3 regions of the Actinospica robiniae DSM 44927 genome follow, and region 2 is predicted to be linked to each of the others. Evidence: riboswitches for the same ligand, from Rfam matches in the RefSeq annotation. Region 2 holds a riboswitch; each other region holds the start of a gene.

Region 1 (6,133 bases), 410 kb from region 2:
GAAGACGGTGACCTGGACCGAGGCCGAGCGGGCCAAGGGTCAGGCCTGGGGGCTGAAGACGATCGAGTCCTTCCACACCCACGGCACCCCGCCGGTCCAGGTCGACTGAGCCGGCCGACTGAGCCGACTGAACGCGCCGGGCATCCGGCGCGTATATATAGTCGCGACACCGGCGCGCCTCGGGCAGGGGTGCGCCGGTGTCCTCGTGTCGGGGCGGGTTCTTCAGCCCAGGAATGCTCCGATCCGCTGCCGCAGCGAGGCCGGGTCGAGGCCGTGCGCCACGGCGTGCTCGGCCGGCGTCCCGTAGCGGCGCAGTTCCTGCCGCGCCACGCCGAGGCCGAGCACCCGGTGCGGCGTGTCCAGCAGCGCCTCGTCCACGGCGTGGCTCGACGTGCCGGCCAGGTACGGCTCGACCAGCACCACGTCGGCCGTCGTGGCGCGTGCCACCGCCGAACGCAGGCTCTCGACGTCGAACGGTCGGACGGTCGCGGCGTACAGCACGGTGACGTCGAGGTCTGCGACGGCCTCGAGCACCGGGTCGAGCAGCGGCCCGACGGCCACCACGACCCCCGAAGCGTCGTCCGATCCGCGCTTGACCACGGCCATCCGGCCCGGTTCGACCGGCCGCGGCGCGCGGTTGGTCTCGCCGGACAGCCGCAGGTAGACGCGTCCCGTCCCGGCCGCGGCGTCGCGCAGCAGGACCTCCGTCTCGTCCGGGTGGCCGGGGACGTGCACGGTCCAGCCCTCCAGGGTGTCGAGCAGCGCGACGTCGGCCGGCGACTGGTGGGTGCGCCCCATGTACGCCATGTCGTAGGACGCGCCGTAGCTGACCAGCACCGCGCCCACGTCCTGGTGGCCGAGGTCCAGCTTGACCTGCTCGAACGGGCGCTCGATGAGGAACGAGGGGAAGGTGTGCGCGATCGGGCGCAGGCCGGCCAGGGCCAGCCCGCCGGCCACCCCGACGAGCAGCTGCTCCCTGATCCCGACGTTCAGCACCCGGTCCGGGTGCTTGGCCTTGGCCGGGTCGAACTGTGTGGCGGTGATGTCGGCCAGCACGACGGCGAGCCCGGGGTCGGCGTCGAGCAGGGCGGTGGTGGTGCTGACGAAGCGCTCCCGCATGGTGTCCACGATCGGTTCTCCAGTTTGTCAGTGTGCGAATAAAGTGGTAGAGGTATCGGGTGGTACTACGCGTCCTTGGGTTCGACCACCGCGATCACCGCGCGCGGGCGGCCGGGGTGGGGTGCGGTGAAGGCGGCCTCCAGCGCGTCGTGGTCCCGGCCGCTCACGGTCACGGTGGACCAGCCCTCGCGCTCGAACCGGGTGGCGATGCCGCCGGACCACCCGTGCGTGGCCGACTGGTTGTCGATGACGACGGCGGTCAGTCTCTCCAGGCCCACGGCCCCGGCGTAGGCGATGGCCTCGTGGTTCGAGCCCTCGTCGAGTTCCGCGTCGCCGAGCAGCGTGACCACGCGCTGCGTGGCCAGTCCGCGCGCCCGCAGTCCCAGCGCCGTGCCCACGGCCAGCCCGAGCCCGTGCCCGAGCGAGCCGCTGCCGATCTCCACGCCGGGCACCAGCACCCGGTCCGGGTGGTGGCCGAGCGGGGAGTCGAAGGAGCCGAAGCTCCGCAGCCACTCCTCGGGGATGAAGCCGAGCGCGGCCAGCACGGCGTAGTAGGCCACCGGGCCGTGGCCCTTCGAGAGCAGGAAGCGGTCGCGCAGCGGGTTGTCCGGGTCGCCCGGGTCCAGTCCCTTGAGCACGCGGGTGTAGAGCACCCACAGCACGTCGAGGGTGGAGGTCGCCGCCGGCCCGTGCTTCTCGTCGCCGGTCATCAGCGCCATCAGCCGGCGCGGCTCGTCGAGCCGGGCGCCGGAGCCGATCGCGTCCGCGATCGCAGTGTTCGAGTTCGTGTTCTCCATGCCCCCAAGCCTGCAACTTCAAGTCAGCTTGAAGTCAAGCGATAGGATCCGCGTTCATGCCCGTGCTGGAATCGCGCCTGACCATCGGCGAACTCGCCCGCCGCGCCGGGGTGGCCACCTCCGCGCTGCGCTACTACGAGCAGGTCGGGCTGATCGTCTCCGAGCGCACCGCCGGCGGCCAGCGCCGCTACGCCAGGGCCATGCTCCGGCGGGTCGCCTTCATCCGGGCCGCGCAGCAGGTGGGCCTGACCCTGGACGAGGTGGGCGCGTCGCTCGCCCGCCTCCCGGCCGAGCGCGCGCCGAACAAGGCCGACTGGAACTCCGTCTCGCACACCTGGGTGGCCCGGATCGACGACCGCATCGCAGAGCTCGAAGGGCTGCGGGACCGGCTCACCGGCTGCGTCGGCTGCGGCTGCCTCTCCCTGCGCACCTGCCGCCTCTACAACCCGGGCGACACCGCCGCCACCCACGGCGCCGGCGCCCGGTGGCTGCTCGGCGACACCCCGCCGGACGGGGCCGGGATCGCCGCCGAGTAGCCGGTGCGGCACTTTACGTCATTAGGTGAATGACTAAGCCGTTTTCCTCACCTTCCGCATCGACCGCGTCACTATTCTGATGTACGCAGCGTAGTTCAATGGTCGCGCTGTGTCTGAAAAATACTGCACGGGACGCGATGATAACGTCACTCCGCGTGATCGACGCTGCGTATCCGGTTATCGAAATGCCATCTGACCTGGCCGTTCGCACGGTATGCCACGAAATCATAGCGCTTCGTGTCGTTACCTGTTTTTCTCGCCAAATGGTCATTTGCCCGGTTTGCATGTGCTTAAGTTGATCCAGGCGTTGCTGAACAGCCAAGGAAATCCATGGCGGCAGCGCCTCCGCCGAATCCGTTGCGGAGCGTAGAACTCCGCGGAGCCGGGGACCCATGTCCCCCGGGGTGAATCCGTGCCCACGGCACGGTAGGGCGACCTCTTACGCCCGAACCCGTCAGCTAACCCGGCAGGCGGCCTGAAGAGGAAGAGCGAAGTCTTGACGTTCCACCGTCTGTCCCTGTCCGCCCCTGCCCGCAAGCGTGTCCGGACCGTCACCCTGAGTGCCGCCGTGATCGCCGGCGTGGCGATGCCGACGCTGGCCCAGGCTGCGACGATCGGTTCGACCCACACTCCGACGCAGCAGACCGCGCAGGCCGCCTCCGGCACCACGGCCACCGCGACCAACGTGTCCGACTCGACCCCCACCTCGAGCGACACCACCCGCTACACCGTCGTCGCCGGCGACACCCTGTTCGGCATAGCCAAGAGCAAGCTCGGTAACGGCGACGACTACCACAAGCTCTGGAACCTGAACAAGGACCGCACCGAGTCCGACGGCGCCAAGTTCACCAACGAGGACCTCATCCAGATCGGCTGGACCATCCTGGTCCCGTCCGGCAGCGCGTCCTCCACCTCGAGCGACTCCGCGACCACCGCCACCACCTCCTCGTCGGCGGGTTCGGACCAGTCCTCGACCGGCTCCAGCGCCTCGAGCAACTCGTCCGCCAAGGCGTCTTCGAGCACCAGCTCGTCCTCGAGCACGGACTCGACCACCACCTACGCGGACAACCTGGACGGCTGGATCAACCAGGCCATCTCGATCCTGAACGCGCACGGCTACTCGGTGTCCTACAACGCGATCTACCAGACCGCGATGAACGAGTCCTCCGGCAACCCGAGCGCCGAGAACGGCTGGGACTCCAACGCCGCCGCCGGCACCCCGTCGATCGGCCTCATGCAGATGATCCAGCCGACCTTCGACGCCTACGCGCTCTCCGGCTACAACGACATCTACAACCCGGTCGACAACATCATCTCCGCGGTCATCTACGCGCAGGCCACCTACGGCGGCCTGGACAACGTCGTCGCCGCCCGCTGCGGCGGTTCGTGCTGGTACGGCTACTAAGCCGACCAGTCCGGCTTGACCTGACACCGGCCGCACCGGCCCGACCGCACCCGCGACGCTCCCCGAGCGCCGCGGGTGCGGTCTTTCGCGTGCGCGCTCACTCCGGCGGCCGATTCCTCACATGATTCAGTGATCACAATTGCGCTCGCCGGACGGGCTGACGCGGCCAGGTTGGCCCGGCCGGCGGCCTCCGCGTGCGAGTATGCGGGCGAAACCCGAAGCAGGGCCTCGTCGCCACAAGGCCCGTCCCGCGGCCGCGTCCCGTGCGCGGCCGCGGGTTGCCCGCGGACGCCGCGCTCGCCGGCCTGCGTCCGCTCCCCGCACCCGCACCGCCGCGTCCGACGGAGAGGCCGTGTACGATCCCTGCGCATCCATCCTCAACGGCTCGGTCGCCTTCGTCCTCGGCACCCGGCGCGAGATCGTCAAACTCGCCCCGCTGACCGGACTGTTCGCCGACGCCGCCCGGGTCATCCACACCGGCCAGCACTACGACGCGCGCCTGGACGAGGTCTTCTTCACCGACTGCGGCATGCGCCGGCCCGACGTCACCCTCGGCGTGGGCGGGATGTCCCGGGCCGGGCAGGTGGCGGCGGCGGTGGCGAACCTGGACACGCTCTTCGCCGCCGCGCGGCCGGCCGCCGTGGTGGTCCAGGGCGACACCAACTCCGCGCTGGCCGGGGCACTGGCCGCGAACGCCTACGGCATCCCGCTGGTGCACGTGGAGGCCGGGCTGCGCAGCCACGACCGGCGGATGCCGGAGGAGAACAACCGAACCCTGATCGACCACGTCTCCGACCTGTTGTGCGCCCCCACCCGCGGCAACGTGGAGAACCTGGTGGCCGAACGGCTCGACCCGCAGCTGGTCGAGCTGACCGGGAACACCGTGGTCGAGGCGCTGCGCCAGTCCCTGCCCGGACCCGAGGCGCGGGCCAAGGTGCTGGCCGAGGTGGGTGTGCAGGCCGGCCGGTACGTGCTCGCCACCATCCACCGCCCGGAGAACACCGACGACCCGCGCGTGCTCGGCGCGATCGTCGCCGAGCTCGAGGCGATCGGCGCGGCCGGGCGGCCGGTGCTCTTCCCGGTGCACCCGCGCACCCGGGCCGCCCTGACCCGGGTCACCGGCGGGCGGCTGGCCGAGGGGCTCTCCGCCTGCGACCCGCTCGGCTACCGCGAGTTCCTCGCCCTGGTGGCCGAATGCGCGCTGGTGGTCTCCGACTCCGGCGGTATCCAGGAGGAGACGACCGTGCTCGGCCGCCCGCTCGTGCTGGTGCGCCGCAGCACCGAACGGCCCGAGGCCCTGGCCGACTTCGCGTGCCTGGCCGAACCCGGCCCGGCGATCAGCCTCGCCGCCTTCACCCTGCTGGCCGACGTCGAGTCCGTCCACGCCCGGCTCAGTGTGCTGCCTTCGCCGTTCGGCGACGGCCGGGCCTCCTTCCGGATCAGGGACGCGATGTTCCGGCGGGTGCCCGGATTGGGCGCGCGCTGACGGCCCGTCAATCCGCCGGCGCCCCAAGGCCGGGCGTGTAGAGCGCGATCCGGTCGCGGCCGTTGCGCTTGGCCGCGTAGAGGGCGTGGTCGGCGTTGGTGAGCAGGCCTGACACGCCGAGCTTGGAGCCGGGCGCGAGCTCGGCGACGCCGACACTGACGGTGATCCGGTGCGGCCATCCGGCGGAATCCGTCGCGATCCGGCCGCGCAGCTGATCGGCTCGCACCGCGGCGTCGGCCAGCTCGCAGTCCACCATCAGCGCGGTGAACTCCTCGCCGCCGTGGCGCGCGGTGACGTCGCCCTCGCGCGTCTCGCGCTCCAGCAGCCTGGCCAGCCGGCGCAACGCCTCGTCGCCGGCGTCGTGCCCGGCCGTGTCGTTGAGCCGTTTGAACCGGTCGATGTCGATCATCAGCAGGCACAGCGCGGCCCCGCGCCGGCCGTGCTCGGCCGCCTGCCGCCGGAGCGCGTCGAGCAGCGTGCGCCGGTTGGCCAGGCCGGTCAACGGATCCGTGCTCGCCTGCCGGCCGAGCTCGGCCACCAGGCCGCGCACCCGGCGCTGCAGGGTGACGACGACCAGGCCGGTGAGTACCAGCGTCGCCGCCATCGGGCTGTAGTCGGTCAGGCCGAGGTGCGGGTCCACGAAGCTCGCGCCGATCAGCGCGATCACGCAGGCGAGGGTGGTGGCCCAGGTGACCGGCTCGGTGAGCAGGCAGCTCGAGTAGAGCACCGGCCAGAGCATCAGCACCGCGCCGGTCGGGGTCATCACCCGGCTCCAGAGCATCGGCAGCGC
Region 2 (6,133 bases):
GCCGAAGGCGCGGACCGTCTTCTACCTGCAGATGCCGCCCTCGCTGTTCGGCCCGATCGTGGAGAAGCTCGGGCAGCACGACCTGCTCGGCGGCGCCCGGGTGGCGGTGGAGAAGCCGTTCGGCCACGACCTGGCCTCCGCCCGCGAGCTCAACGACCGGCTGCGCGCGGTGCTGGCCGAGGAGCAGCTGCTGCGGGTGGACCACTTCCTCGGCAAGTCCCCGGTCATCGAGCTCGAATACCTCCGCTTCGCCAACCTGGCGCTGGCCGAGCTGTGGGACCGCAAGAGCGTGGCGGCCATACAGATCACCATGGCCGAGAACTTCGGGGTCGAGGACCGCGGCCGGTTCTACGACCCGGTCGGCGCGCTGCGCGACGTGGTGCAGAACCACCTGCTGCAGGTCCTGGCCCTGGTCGCGATGGAGCCGCCGGCCGGCGCCGGCGCGGACGACCTGCGGGACAAGAAGGGCGAGGTGCTCCGGGCGGTGCACCCGGCCGACCCCAAGCGCTACGTGCGCGGCCAGTACCACGGCTACCTCGACGTGCCCGGCGTCGCCGCCGACTCGCAGACCGAGACCTTCGCGGCGCTCCAGCTGGAGATCGACAACTGGCGCTGGTCCGGCGTCCCGATCTACCTGCGGGCCGGCAAAGCGCTGGCCGAGCGGGTGACCGAGGTGCGGCTGCACCTCAAGCGCACGCCGAGCCTCGCCTTCCTGCCCAAGGCCGGCCAGGCCGAGGCCAACCAGATCGTGCTGCGGATCGACCCGGAGCCGGGCCTGCGCATGGCCATAACGGCCAAGGCCGACCAGAGCGCGGACTGGTCGCCGCTCACCCTCGACGCCAGCTTCGCCCGCGAGCTCGGCGAACCGCTCGAGCCCTACGAGCGGCTGCTGCACAGCGCCCTGATCGGCGACGCACAGCTCTACGCCCGCGAGGACAGCGTCGAGGAGTCCTGGCGCATCGTCCAGCCGCTGATCGACGCCCCGCCGCCGGTGCACGTCTACGAGCGCGGCAGCTGGGGGCCGGTCGAGGCCGTGGAGAAGCTGACGCGCAGCCACGTGAAGTGGCACAAGCCGTGGATGCCTGACGAGGTGTAAGACGACAGCGAGGCCGGGCCCCGCCGCCGCACCGGCGGCAGGGCCCGGCCTCGCTGTATCCGGCCCCTGCTATTCGGCCGGGGGCGGCGTCGGGACCGAGCCGTAGCGCTCGCCGACCACCTGCGCGCCGAGCGGCTCGAGGTCGGCCAGGGCCTGCGCATCGAGCCGCACGTCGAGGGCCGCGGCGTTCTGCTCCAGCCACTTGACCCGCTTGGTGCCCGGGATCGGCACCACCGTCACGCCGAGCCGCTCGGCCTGCGCGTACACCCAGGCCAGCGCGACCTGCGCCGCCGTCGCCCCGAGCCGGTCGGCCACCGCGCGCACCGCGTCCGCGATCGCGCGGTTGGCCTGCCCGGCGTCGCCGGCGAAGCGCGGGTTGCTCGAGCGGAAGTCCCCGGCGGCCAGCTGCCCGGTCTCGACCGTGCCGGTCAGGAAGCCGCGGCCGAGCGGCGAGTAGGCCACCAGCCCGATGCCGAGCTCGGCCATCGTCGGCGCGAGCGCCTCGACCTCGGTCCGGCTCCACAGCGAGTACTCGGACTGGACCGCGCTGATCGGGTGCACGGCGTGGGCCCGGCGCAGCTGCTCGGCGGAGAACTCCGAGACGCCGAGCCGGCGCACCTTGCCCTCGCGCACCAGCTCGGCCATCGCGCCGATGGTCTCCTCGACCTCGACGTTCATCGGCGGACGGTGGACGTAGTACAGGTCGATGACGTCGATCCCGAGGCGCAGCAAAGAACTCTCCGCGCTGCGCCTGACGTACCCGGCATCGCCGCGCACGGTGCGGGCGCTGTCACCGCCGGTGCGGTCGATGCCGAACTTGGTGGCCAGCTGGACCCGGTCCCGCCGGTCGTGGAGGGCGCGGCCGACGAGCACCTCGTTGTGCCCGGACCCGTAGATGTCCGCGGTGTCCAGAAGGGTGACGCCGAGATCGATGGCGCGGTGGATGGTGGCGATCGACTCGTCCCAGTCGCCCGGGCCGTAGAACTCGCTCATGCCCATACACCCGAGGCCCTGCGCCGAGACCTCGAGACCGCCGAGGAGGATGCGTTCCATGAGCCACACCGTATCGCCTAAGGCATGGCGAAACCCCTCCCGGTGTGTCCGGGAGGGGTTCGTCGTGTGCTGTGTGTGGTGCTGGCTTTGGTTATCAGTGGTTGACGATGGTGGAGACGATGTGGGCGGCCTGGTCTTCCCACTGCGAGTACAGGGAGCCGTTGAAGGAGTCCTGGACGTCCTGGGCGGCGCGGTGCAGGGACATGCTCTGGTAGCCCGACGGCAGGTTCTTCAGGAACGCCTTGGCCGCGTAGGTCGGGTCGTTGAGCTGGCTCGGGGTGCCCCAGCCGCAGGAGGGGCGCTGCTGGAACAGGCCGAGGGAGTCGTGGTCGACCGCGACGTTGAGGTTCTGGAGCTTGGATTCCTGCATCGAGGTGGCAACGGCGATGGTCGCGGCGTAGGGGGACAGGTGCATGTCCTCGGCGGCCTTGACGATGGAGGTGGCGTTGGACCACTGGTCGGAGTCCAGGGTGATGTGCGACTGGCTTCCGACGGTGCCGGTGGGCTCGAGGGTCGCGGTGGTGGAGCCGGCGAACAGGCTGGTCGGGGTCGCGGCCTTGGCGGTGGTCTTCGCCGGGGTGGTGGTCTTGGTGGTGGTCTTGGTGGTGCTGGCGGCGGTGGCCTTGGCGGTGCTCGCGGTGGCCTTGACGCTCGCGGGGGCGACGTGGGCGGTGGCGGGCTTGGCCGGGGCGGTGGCGGCGGAGGCGGTCAGCGGGGCGACGCCGACGCCGACGGCGGCCAGGGCGAGCGCGGCGGCGGGGTAGCGGCGCGGGCTGGAGATGAAGGTGCGGAACGCGGAGGTGGACATGCGGTTCTTCAGCACGAGTTCTAGAGCCTCTCCTTCGGCCGCCTACCGGGTTAGCTGACGGGTTCGGGCGGAAGGGGAGTTCGCCCTACAGCCCCCACACCGGGCGACGAAGACACGGACGCATAAGCACGTCGTGGGCGTCGTTGGTGAAGAGGGGGCCGATTCACCCCGGGGGACCGGCACGGTTGAGTGCCTGGTACTCATTGGGTCCCCGGCTCCGATCGGGTTCGCGCTGCGGGAGCTTCGTCGACCGCGGCGCCGCCCGGGTATCGGACTCGGCGGGTGCCCGGTGCCGGAACTTGTTTTCACGGCGTGGACCGGGCCACGACAAGAACATTACCCGAGATGCCCGGTATGTCCAAATTCCGGCGGAAACTCAACCGCCCGTAATGACGCCATCACCCGAGGTCAGGAAAAACCCACCCGCAAAGCCCGCGAAACACCTCGGAACCAGCGCCCCACCTGCACGAACGCCCGACCTGACGCCTTTCACCGCATTCCGTGAAATACCCATAGCCAAGCGTAACAACGACCACCCGCCGCTATTCTCCGCAATTCCATAAACGCGGAAAGCGACCATACTCCCGTATGGTCGCTTTCCGATTGTAGGCGATTACTCTGGGTTCACCCGCCTGCGGTTATCGGAATGGTGCTGGCGCCGGCGCCCCCGGTGACGGTGTTGGAGGCGTACACGATGTTGGGATCGGCCGCGCAGGCGGTCTGGTCCTTCACGTCGAAGCCGTAGCCGATCGCGCTGCCGAGGTTCAGGTTGTTGTGCGCGAAGACGTTGCCGCAGCCGAAGCCGGTGTAGAGCTGCTCGACCAGGATGCCCTGCTGGTAGGCGTCGACGCCGGTGTTGCCGGTCACGGTGTAGTCGTTGCCCTTGACGTCGACCCAGGCCACGGCCGAGTTGGCACCCGCCTCGCCGGTGGCGTTGAACGAGTTGCCCTCGATCGTGCTGCCGGTGGTGCCTTCCTTGGCGTCGATGTTCTCGGCGGTGATGCCCGGGCCGAGGGTGTTGTTCAGGATCAGGTTGTCGTTCGAGGTGTCCGGCTGGCCGCCGCTGTAGGTGCCCCAGTTGCTCTGCGCGCTGCCGAGGTAGATGCCTTCGCCGTATCCGGCCTGGTACTGGCCGGTGTTGCTGACGGTGGAGTTCTCGACCGTGTCGTCGCTGCTGAAGGCCCGCAGGTGGATGCCCTCGTCGCCGATGTTGCTCACGTGCAGGCCGTTGAGGACGTCGTGGTCGGCGCCGTCGAGGACGACGCCCTTCTGCGCGCTCGTCACGCTGAAGCCGGACAGGACCCAGTAGCTCGCCTTCAGGTGCACCGCGTAACCGCTGCTGGTGTTGTAGCCGGCCAGGATCGCGGTGACGGGGCCGGTGAGCGTGATCGGCGCGGCGGCGGTACCGCTGATGCTCGGGCTGAACTCGCCGGTATAGGTTCCGGCGGCGAGCTGAATGGTCTCGCCCGGCACGGCCTTGTTCAGCGCGGACGAGAGCTGGCTGGCGGTGGAGACCTGCACGACGGTGCCGCCCGCGCCGGTCGTGCCGGTTGCCGTCGCGGAGGCGCTGGGACTCGCGCTCGCACTCGCCGACGCGCTTGCCGACGCGGATACCGAGGGTGACGCAGAGTTCGAAGGAGACGCCGACGCGGAAGCTGATGCCGACGCAGAGGCCGAAGCCGACGTTCCGGTGCCGCCGCCGGCCGCGGTCAGGCTGAAGTCGTCGGCGTCGTACGTGCCCTCGCCGTACCAGCCGTGGACGTATACGGACACTGAGGTCGTGGTCGCGCCGGTGGTGAACGTGGTGGACAGCTGGCTCCAACCGGCTGCGGCCGGGGTCCAGGCGTCGGAGTAGCCGGTCGCGCCGAGGTACACGTAGTCGCCCTCGACATAGGCCGAGAGCGTGTACTGGGTGTTCGGCTGCACCGCGACGGTCTGAGTGCACTGCGCGTCGTCGGAGCCGGTGGCCGCGCCGGCCAGCGCGTGGGCCCCGGCGTGCACCGGCGAGCCCACCACCGAACCGGTGCCGGCGTCGCAGCTCCACGGCGTGAGCGTGCCGGTCTCCAGGCCCGGGTCGGCGAGCAGGTTCGCGGCGGCGGCGTCGGCGGTCGTGGGTGCCAGCGCCCATCCGCCGGCCGCGAGCAGCAGCCCGGCCAGCGTGGCCGCGCCCAGCGTGCCGGTGCCGTAGATGCGGACCCTGCGACGTCGGTTCACGACGGGTTCATCTCCCCTCGATGGCCCGCGGCCGTGCTCCGCCGAGCACGCGCCGCCTGCGCGCCGGGTCACAGCACCCGACGATGTCCGCAGTCACGATGCGGCACCAGCCGACGCGCCGTCAAGGGGTCTAGACCATTTTGGCGGCCGGCGGCTCTCGCCGCCGGTCGGATCCCCGATCCTGCCGGGTCGTCTCGCGCGCCCGGCCTCAGCCGTTGCCGACGTTGCCGCAGAGGTTGTCGAGGGCGTCGCCGTCGCTCTCCAGCCGCTGGCCGGCCGCGTCCGCCGAGGCCTCGCCGGACGAGTCGCCGTGCAACAACTGCTGCAGGCCGGTCAGGAAGGTGTCGAGGTCGGTGTCGAACTTCTTGATCGCCAGGCGGACGTTGTCGTGCGTCGCCTTGGCCTCGTCGCCGGTGAGCTTCTGCTGCAGGCTGCGCATGTCGCTGATGAACTTGTCCCCGGCGGTGGTCAGCTGCGTCGAGTCGCCGCTGCTCTCGGCATCCTGCAGGCCCTGCTCGTCGGCCGACAGGGTCGAGACGAGCTGCGCCGAGTCCGACTCCGCCGAGATGCAGGCCGCGTCCGCGGCGGTGGAGTTGCCGATCTTGTAGATGCCGAACGCGGCGCCGCCGGTGAACACCAGCGAGAGCGCGATGCCGACGTTTCCCGCGACCTTCCCCGCGCCGCCGAGCGCGGACGCCCGAGCCCGGCCGATGATCGAGAGGACCAGGCCGACCACGGGTATGAAGCAGCAGATGGCGCCGGCCAGCGCGACGCCGTTGGAACGCTGCGCCGGATAGGCGCCGGGCTGCGGCCAGCCGCCCGGCTGCGCGTAGCCGGCGGCGCCCGCCGGGTAGCCGGGCTGCTGCTGTTGCCCGTAGTCGGGCTGCTGCTGCCCATAACCGGATTGCTGCGGGTAACCGCTCTGATCGAGGTTGGACGCGGACAGCTCCTGGTACGGGTCG
Region 3 (6,133 bases), 2.4 Mb from region 2:
GGCGGCCAGCGCCAGCGCGTCGCCCTGGCCCGCGCGCTGCTGACCGACCCGCAGATCCTGCTGCTCGACGACGCCACCTCGGCCGTGGACGCGGCCACCGAGGCCGAGATCCACGCCACGCTTCACCGGGTGATGCGCGATCGCACGACGCTGCTGATCGCGCACCGCCGCTCCACCCTGCAGCTGGCCGACCGGATCGCGGTGCTGGACAAGGGAAAGCTCGTCGCCGTCGGCACCGCCGAGGAGCTGGAGCGCGACTGCGCCCTCTACCGGCTGCTGCTGTCCGGCCCGGGCGACGACGCCGAGGGCGTGGACGCCGGCGAGCTGCCGGTGGACAACGCGCTCGAGCAGATCAACGGCGTCACCCCGTCGCTGTGGGACCGCTCGAAGCTGCCCGCCGCGCGCAGTTCCGCCGCCGCCGCGGCCGCCGCGGCCAACCGGGTGCCCACCGGCGGAGGCGGCGGCTTCGGCGGCGGACGCGGCATGATCAGCGCCGTGCCGGCCACCCCGGAACTGCTCGCCCGGGTCGACGCGCTGCCCCCGGCCGACGACCGGCCGCGGGTGGACAGGGGCGAGGCGACCCGCGAGGACTACGGGTTCTCGCTCAGCCGGCTGCTGCGGCCGTTCCTGGCGCTGCTCGTCTTCGGGCTCGTCCTCGAGGCGGCCGACGCGCTGGCCAGCCTGACCATCCCGGCGCTGCTGCGCACCGCCGTGGACAGGGGCATCGAGGGCGCCGCGTTCCACGTGCTGCTGGCCATGGCCGGGATCGGGCTCGCGGTCGTGCTCGCCGACTGGGTGATCGAGTCGGTGCAGACCAGGATCACCGGGCGCACCGGCGAGCGGCTGCTCTACACGCTGCGGATGAAGACCTTCGCGCACCTGCAGCGGCTCGGCCTTGACTACTACGAGAAGGAGATGGGAGGCCGGTTGATGACGCGGATGACCACGGACATCGACGCGCTCTCCTCCTTCCTGCAGAACGGCGTGTCCACCGCGGTCGTCTCGGTGCTCACCTTCGTCGGCATCGCCGGCGCGCTGGTGGTGGTCGACTGGCGGATGTCGCTGGTCGTCTTCGCGGTCATGCCGGTGCTGCTGGTGGCCACCATCATCTTCAAGCGCCGCTCCTCCCAGGCCTACAACGAGGCGCGCGACCGGATCAGCGCGGTCAACGCCGACCTGCAGGAGAACGTCGCGGGCATGCGCGTGACCCAGGCGTTCCGGCGAGAGGGGGTCAACCGCGACCGCTACGCCGGCAAGACCGACGCCTACCGCCGGTCCCGGCTGCGCGCGCAGCGCTACATCGCCACCTACTTCCCGTTCGTGCAGCTGCTCGCGGACCTGACCGCGGCCTTCGCGATCGCCTACGGCGCGCACCTGATCCACACCGGCGTGCTCTCCGCGGGCGCGCTGATCGCCTACCTGCTCTACGTCGACATGTTCTTCGCGCCGGTGCAGAGCCTGTCCCAGGTCTTCGACAGCTACCAGCAGGCCGCCGTCGGCCTGCGCCGCATCAGGGAACTGCTTCACACCCGGACCAACACCCCGGTGGCCGAGAGGCCCAAGCAGGTCAGCGGCCTGACCGGGCTGATCGAGTTCAAGGACCTGCGCTTCGGCTACACCGCCGACGCGAAGCCGGCCCTCGGCGGCGCCGACGGCGCGGGCGTCAACGTGGTGATCGACCCGGGCACGACCGTCGCCCTGGTCGGGGAGACCGGCGCGGGCAAGTCCACGCTGGTGAAGATGGTGGCCCGGTTCTACGACCCGACCGCCGGCGCGGTGCTGGTGGACGGGGTGGACCTGCGCGGGTACGACCTGAGCGGCTACCGCAACCGGCTGGGCGTGGTGCCGCAGGAGGCGTACCTGTTCCCGGGCACGGTGGCCGAGGCCATCGCGTACGGCCGGCCGGAGGCCTCGGACGCCGAGATCGAGGCGGCCGCCCGCGCCGTCGGCGCGCACGAGATGGTGGCCCGGCTCTCCGACGGCTACCTGCACCAGGTCGGTGAGCGCGGCCGCAGCCTGTCGGCCGGCCAGCGCCAGCTGCTCGCGCTGGCCCGGGCCTACCTGGTGGACCCGGACATCCTGCTGCTGGACGAGGCCACCGCGTCGCTCGACCTGGCCAGCGAGGCCGCGGTCACCCGCGCCATGGACGAGGTCTCCCGCTCCCGCACCACCCTGGTCGTCGCGCACCGCCTGACCACGGCGGCCCGGGCCGACCGGATCCTGGTGCTGGAGGGCGGCCAGGTGGTCGAGGACGGCACCCACGACGGCCTGCTCGCCGCCGACGGCGCCTACGCCCGGCTGTGGAACTCCTTCATGCACGCCTCGACGGACCAGGAGACGGTCCAGGCGGAGGTCTGACGCGCCTGACGCGCGAAAAGCGTGCTTCCGCCCGGCGGAAGCACGCTTTTCGCGTATCCGGATGCGCCGAAGTGAAGGCGGCCGAAGGCAAGAAGAACGCCCGGGTCGTTCTCGGTGGGTGCGGGCCCGTCGCGCGGAGGGGGGAGAGTCGCGGCGGACCTGCGAGAACGACCCGGGCGTCGGTGGGCAGCGTCCTCGCAAGGGGGAGGGGGGAGAGAACGCCGCCAGGTCGGGTTGCCTGTTTCGCCGGCGCCGCTTGCCGTACAGGCGAGCGACACCGTAGCGCCGCTATCGGCGCTTGCCTAGGGGTTGGCTAAGGACGGCCGTAGCCGGCGACCGGACCGACGTTGTCGATCTGGCCGTACTGCACCACCGTGCCGGTGTGCGGGGCGTGTATGACCATGTCGTTGCCCACGTAGATGGCCACGTGCGTGATGCCCTCGCCGTAGTTGTAGAAGACGAGGTCGCCGGGCTCGAGGCTGGAGCGGGAGACGTGCTGTATGCCGTCGTACTGCTGGGCCGCGGTGCGCGGCAGCGAGACTCCGGCCGCCTTCCAGGACTCCAGCGTCAGCCCGGAGCAGTCGAAGGTGGTGGGGCCGGTGGCCGCGTACACGTATTCGTCGCCGAGCTTGGACTTCGCGTAGGCGACCGCGGCGGCGGCGCGCGCGTCCGGGGCGACGTCGGTGATGACGACGTTGGTCGCGCCCGAGTTGGCCCGGTTGATCGCCTGCTGCTGGGAGGCGTTGAGGCTGTTGTAGAGCGACTTCGCCGACGCGGCGTCCTGCAGGGCCTTGGTCTTGGCGGCCGCGCGCTGGGTGACCAGCTGCTGCTGCTGGGCCAGGGCGCTCTGCGCGAGCTTGGTGTCCGCCGCGATCTGGGACTTGGCCGCGGCCAGCTCCTTGAGCTGCTGGGCCTCCTGCGCGGTGATCTGGTTGCCGGCCAGGGCGGCGTTGAGGTAGCTGTCCGGGCTGTCGTCGAGCACGGCCTTGAGCGAGTCGGACAAGCCGGAGTCGCGGTACTGCTGCGCGGCCTGGCGTCCCATCGCGGCCTCGAGCGTGGAGGCCTTCTGGTCGTCCGTGGAGATCTCGCTCTGCAGCGCGTTGATCTTCTGCTGCAGCTGGGCGACCTGGCCGGTGGCGGCGTTGTACTGCTCGGTGGCCGCTTCGGCGTCGGCGTTCTTCTTGTGGTAGTCGGCCAGCGCCTGCTGAGTGGTCTCGGCGTGCGCGCTGCCCTGCATCAGCAGAACGGATCCGGCGGCGACGCCGGCGATGGCGACGGCCGAGGTGGTCCGGCGTACCGCGAGCTTGGGAGCACGGTGAGACGACGGCATGCGTGTCCTCTTCCCTGGGCGCCTGCCGAGTTAGCTGACGGGTTCGGACGGGAAAGTTCGCCCTACGCCTTGCCCTGGCCGGCGAGCCGGTGAGGGCTCTTCGGATCAGGCGCGGCGATTCACCCCGATGGGACGGTTGGGTCCCCGGCTCCGAGCGGCGCCCCGGGCCGCTCGGCCGATCGCTCGGCCGGGGTTCGGGTCGTCGCCGATGGATTCGGCGCGGATGTCCGCCGGGTGTCTGGCGACTCCGCGTGGGGCGGACATCTGGTGTGGGACTCTAGCGATTCCGGCCGGGCGCCACGCTTTTTCTCATCGGCTCTTTAACTTCCTTTTGCCGCGCGGGCGCGCCAAACCGGGACATAACGGCAGAGTCGATCGACGGTGAATCGTCGGGTTCTGGCGTCGATAGTCCGGTTTGCCCGGGCGGCAATCGCGGAAAAACGGACAAGTGTCGCAGGATCCTGCCGTCGAGGCGGCCGGAGAAGATTTTATCGACGTATTGTCGGCAAACCTGAGGGCTCCGATCATGCCGGAGAACCCCGGCGGCGGCCACCGCTGTCGGTGGACGGGCCTACACTCTTAGAGCGATGAGCGGCTACGAGATCCCCCTGTTCGATCTGCCCAAGCCCCCCGCCCCGGTGCGGCGGCGGGTCGAGTCGGTGCTGCCCGGCCTCAGCCGCCTCCACCAGGACCGGGAGCCGTCCGGCCGGGACGAGCCGGGCGAAGCGCCCGCGCCCGAGCGCCCGGCCGCCCCGCCGCCCGCCGCCGCGCCGGCCCCGAACCGCCCGTCCGGCGGGCGCGATCCGCAGGAGCTGCTCGAGGGCCTCAACCCGTCCCAGCGCGAGGCGGTCGAGCACGCGGGAAGCCCGCTGCTGATCGTGGCCGGCGCCGGTTCGGGCAAGACCCGGGTGCTCACCCACCGCATCGCCTACCTGCTCGGCGAGCGCGGCGTGCACCCCGGCGAGGTCCTGGCCATCACCTTCACCAACAAGGCCGCCGCGGAGATGCGCGAGCGGGTCGAGGCGCTGATCGGCCCGCGCGCCCGGATGATGTGGGTCTCCACCTTCCACTCGGCCTGCGTGCGCATCCTGCGCCGCGAGCACGAGCACCTGGGCCTGCCCTCGTCCTTCACCATCTACGACGCGGACGACTCGCGCCGGCTGATGGCCCAGGTGGCCCGGGACCTCGACCTCGACGTCAAGCGGCACCCGCCGCGCGGCCTGCTCGCCGCGGTCTCCGCGCTCAAGAACGAGCTGATCGACCACGAGTCGGCCCGCGACGGAGCCGAGTCGGAGCGCGAGGCGCTGATCGCCGAGGTGTACGGCAGCTACCAGAACCGGCTGATCGCCTCGCGCGCGCTGGACTTCGACGACCTGATCATGACCACGGTCAACCTGTTCCAGGCCTTCCCGGCGGTGGCCGAGAGCTACCGGCGCCGGTTCCGGCACGTGCTCGTGGACGAGTATCAGGACACCAACCACGCGCAGTACGTGCTGGTGCGCGAGCTCGTCGGCAGGTCCAAGGCCGCGCCCGGCCGCCGGGAGGCGGCCGAGGGCGAGGCCGTGCCGCCGGCCGAGCTGTGCGTGGTGGGTGACGCGGACCAGTCGATCTACGCCTTCCGCGGCGCCACCATCCGCAACATCCTCGAGTTCGAGGCGGACTACCCGGACGCCAAGACCATCCTGCTCGAGCAGAACTACCGCTCCACCCAGACCATCCTGTCCGCCGCGAACGCGGTGATCGAGCGCAACCGGGGCCGCAAGCCGAAGAACCTGTGGACCGACTCGGGCCAGGGCGAGTCGATCGTCGGCTACGTCGCCGACAGCGAGCACGACGAGGCCGCGTTCGTGGCCAACGAGGTGGACCGGCTCACCGACGAGAGCCTGGCCAAGCCGGGCGACGTGGCCGTGTTCTACCGCACCAACGCGCAGTCGCGTGCGTTCGAGGAGTGCTTCATCCGGGTCGGCCTGCCCTACCGCGTGGTCGGCGGCGTGCGCTTCTACGAGCGCAAGGAGGTCAAGGACGTCCTGGCCTACCTCAGGGCCCTGGTGAACCCGGACGACTCGGTCTCGCTCAAGCGCGTGATCAACGTGCCCAAGCGCGGCATCGGCGACCGGGCCGAGGCGATGCTGGACGCGCTGGCCACCCGCGAGCGCATCTCCTTCGGTGCGGCCGTGGACCGCGCGGCCGAGGCGTACGGCCTCGCCGCCCGCTCGCTCAAGGCGGTGCAGGGCTTCGCCGCGCTGATGGCCGACCTGCGCGAGAAGGTGGCCGAGGGAGTCGGGCCGTCCGAGGTGCTCGAGGCGATCCTGGAGCGCACCGGATACCTCTCCGAGCTGCAGGAGTCCACCGACCCGCAGGACGAGAGCCGGGCCGAGAACCTGCAGGAGCTGGTCGCGGTCGCGCACGAGTACGAGGGCACCGAAGGCTCCGAGGGCGTCACCG

The links. Region 2 has a riboswitch for cyclic di-AMP ahead of ACTRO_RS44615 (hypothetical protein). Riboswitches for the same ligand answer to the same signal wherever they lie in the genome.
Region 1: another riboswitch for cyclic di-AMP. It lies ahead of ACTRO_RS38630 (LysM peptidoglycan-binding domain-containing protein); the one in region 2 lies ahead of ACTRO_RS44615 (hypothetical protein).
Region 3: another riboswitch for cyclic di-AMP. It lies ahead of ACTRO_RS29955 (C40 family peptidase); the one in region 2 lies ahead of ACTRO_RS44615 (hypothetical protein).

The regions. Positions count from the first base shown of each region.
Region 1 is NZ_KI632511.1:8,976,746-8,982,878, forward strand. It holds gene ACTRO_RS38610 (catechol 2,3-dioxygenase) at 1-109, shown strand, start outside; gene ACTRO_RS38615 (transketolase family protein) at 223-1,128, opposite strand; gene ACTRO_RS38620 (transketolase) at 1,185-1,838, opposite strand; gene soxR (redox-sensitive transcriptional activator SoxR) at 1,973-2,452, shown strand; cyclic di-AMP (ydaO/yuaA leader) riboswitch at 2,789-2,940, shown strand; gene ACTRO_RS38630 (LysM peptidoglycan-binding domain-containing protein) at 2,949-3,857, shown strand; gene wecB (non-hydrolyzing UDP-N-acetylglucosamine 2-epimerase) at 4,210-5,343, shown strand; gene ACTRO_RS44535 (GGDEF domain-containing protein) at 5,351-6,133, opposite strand, start outside.
Region 2 is NZ_KI632511.1:9,387,008-9,393,140, forward strand. It holds gene ACTRO_RS40310 (glucose-6-phosphate dehydrogenase) at 1-1,096, shown strand, start outside; gene ACTRO_RS40315 (aldo/keto reductase) at 1,166-2,149, opposite strand; gene ACTRO_RS44615 (hypothetical protein) at 2,244-2,972, opposite strand; cyclic di-AMP (ydaO/yuaA leader) riboswitch at 2,982-3,201, opposite strand; gene ACTRO_RS44620 (carbohydrate binding domain-containing protein) at 3,582-5,171, opposite strand; gene ACTRO_RS44625 (chromosomal replication initiator protein DnaA) at 5,380-6,133, opposite strand, start outside.
Region 3 is NZ_KI632511.1:6,974,010-6,980,142, forward strand. It holds gene ACTRO_RS29950 (ABC transporter ATP-binding protein) at 1-2,358, shown strand, start outside; gene ACTRO_RS29955 (C40 family peptidase) at 2,672-3,688, opposite strand; cyclic di-AMP (ydaO/yuaA leader) riboswitch at 3,694-3,858, opposite strand; gene pcrA (DNA helicase PcrA) at 4,276-6,133, shown strand, end outside.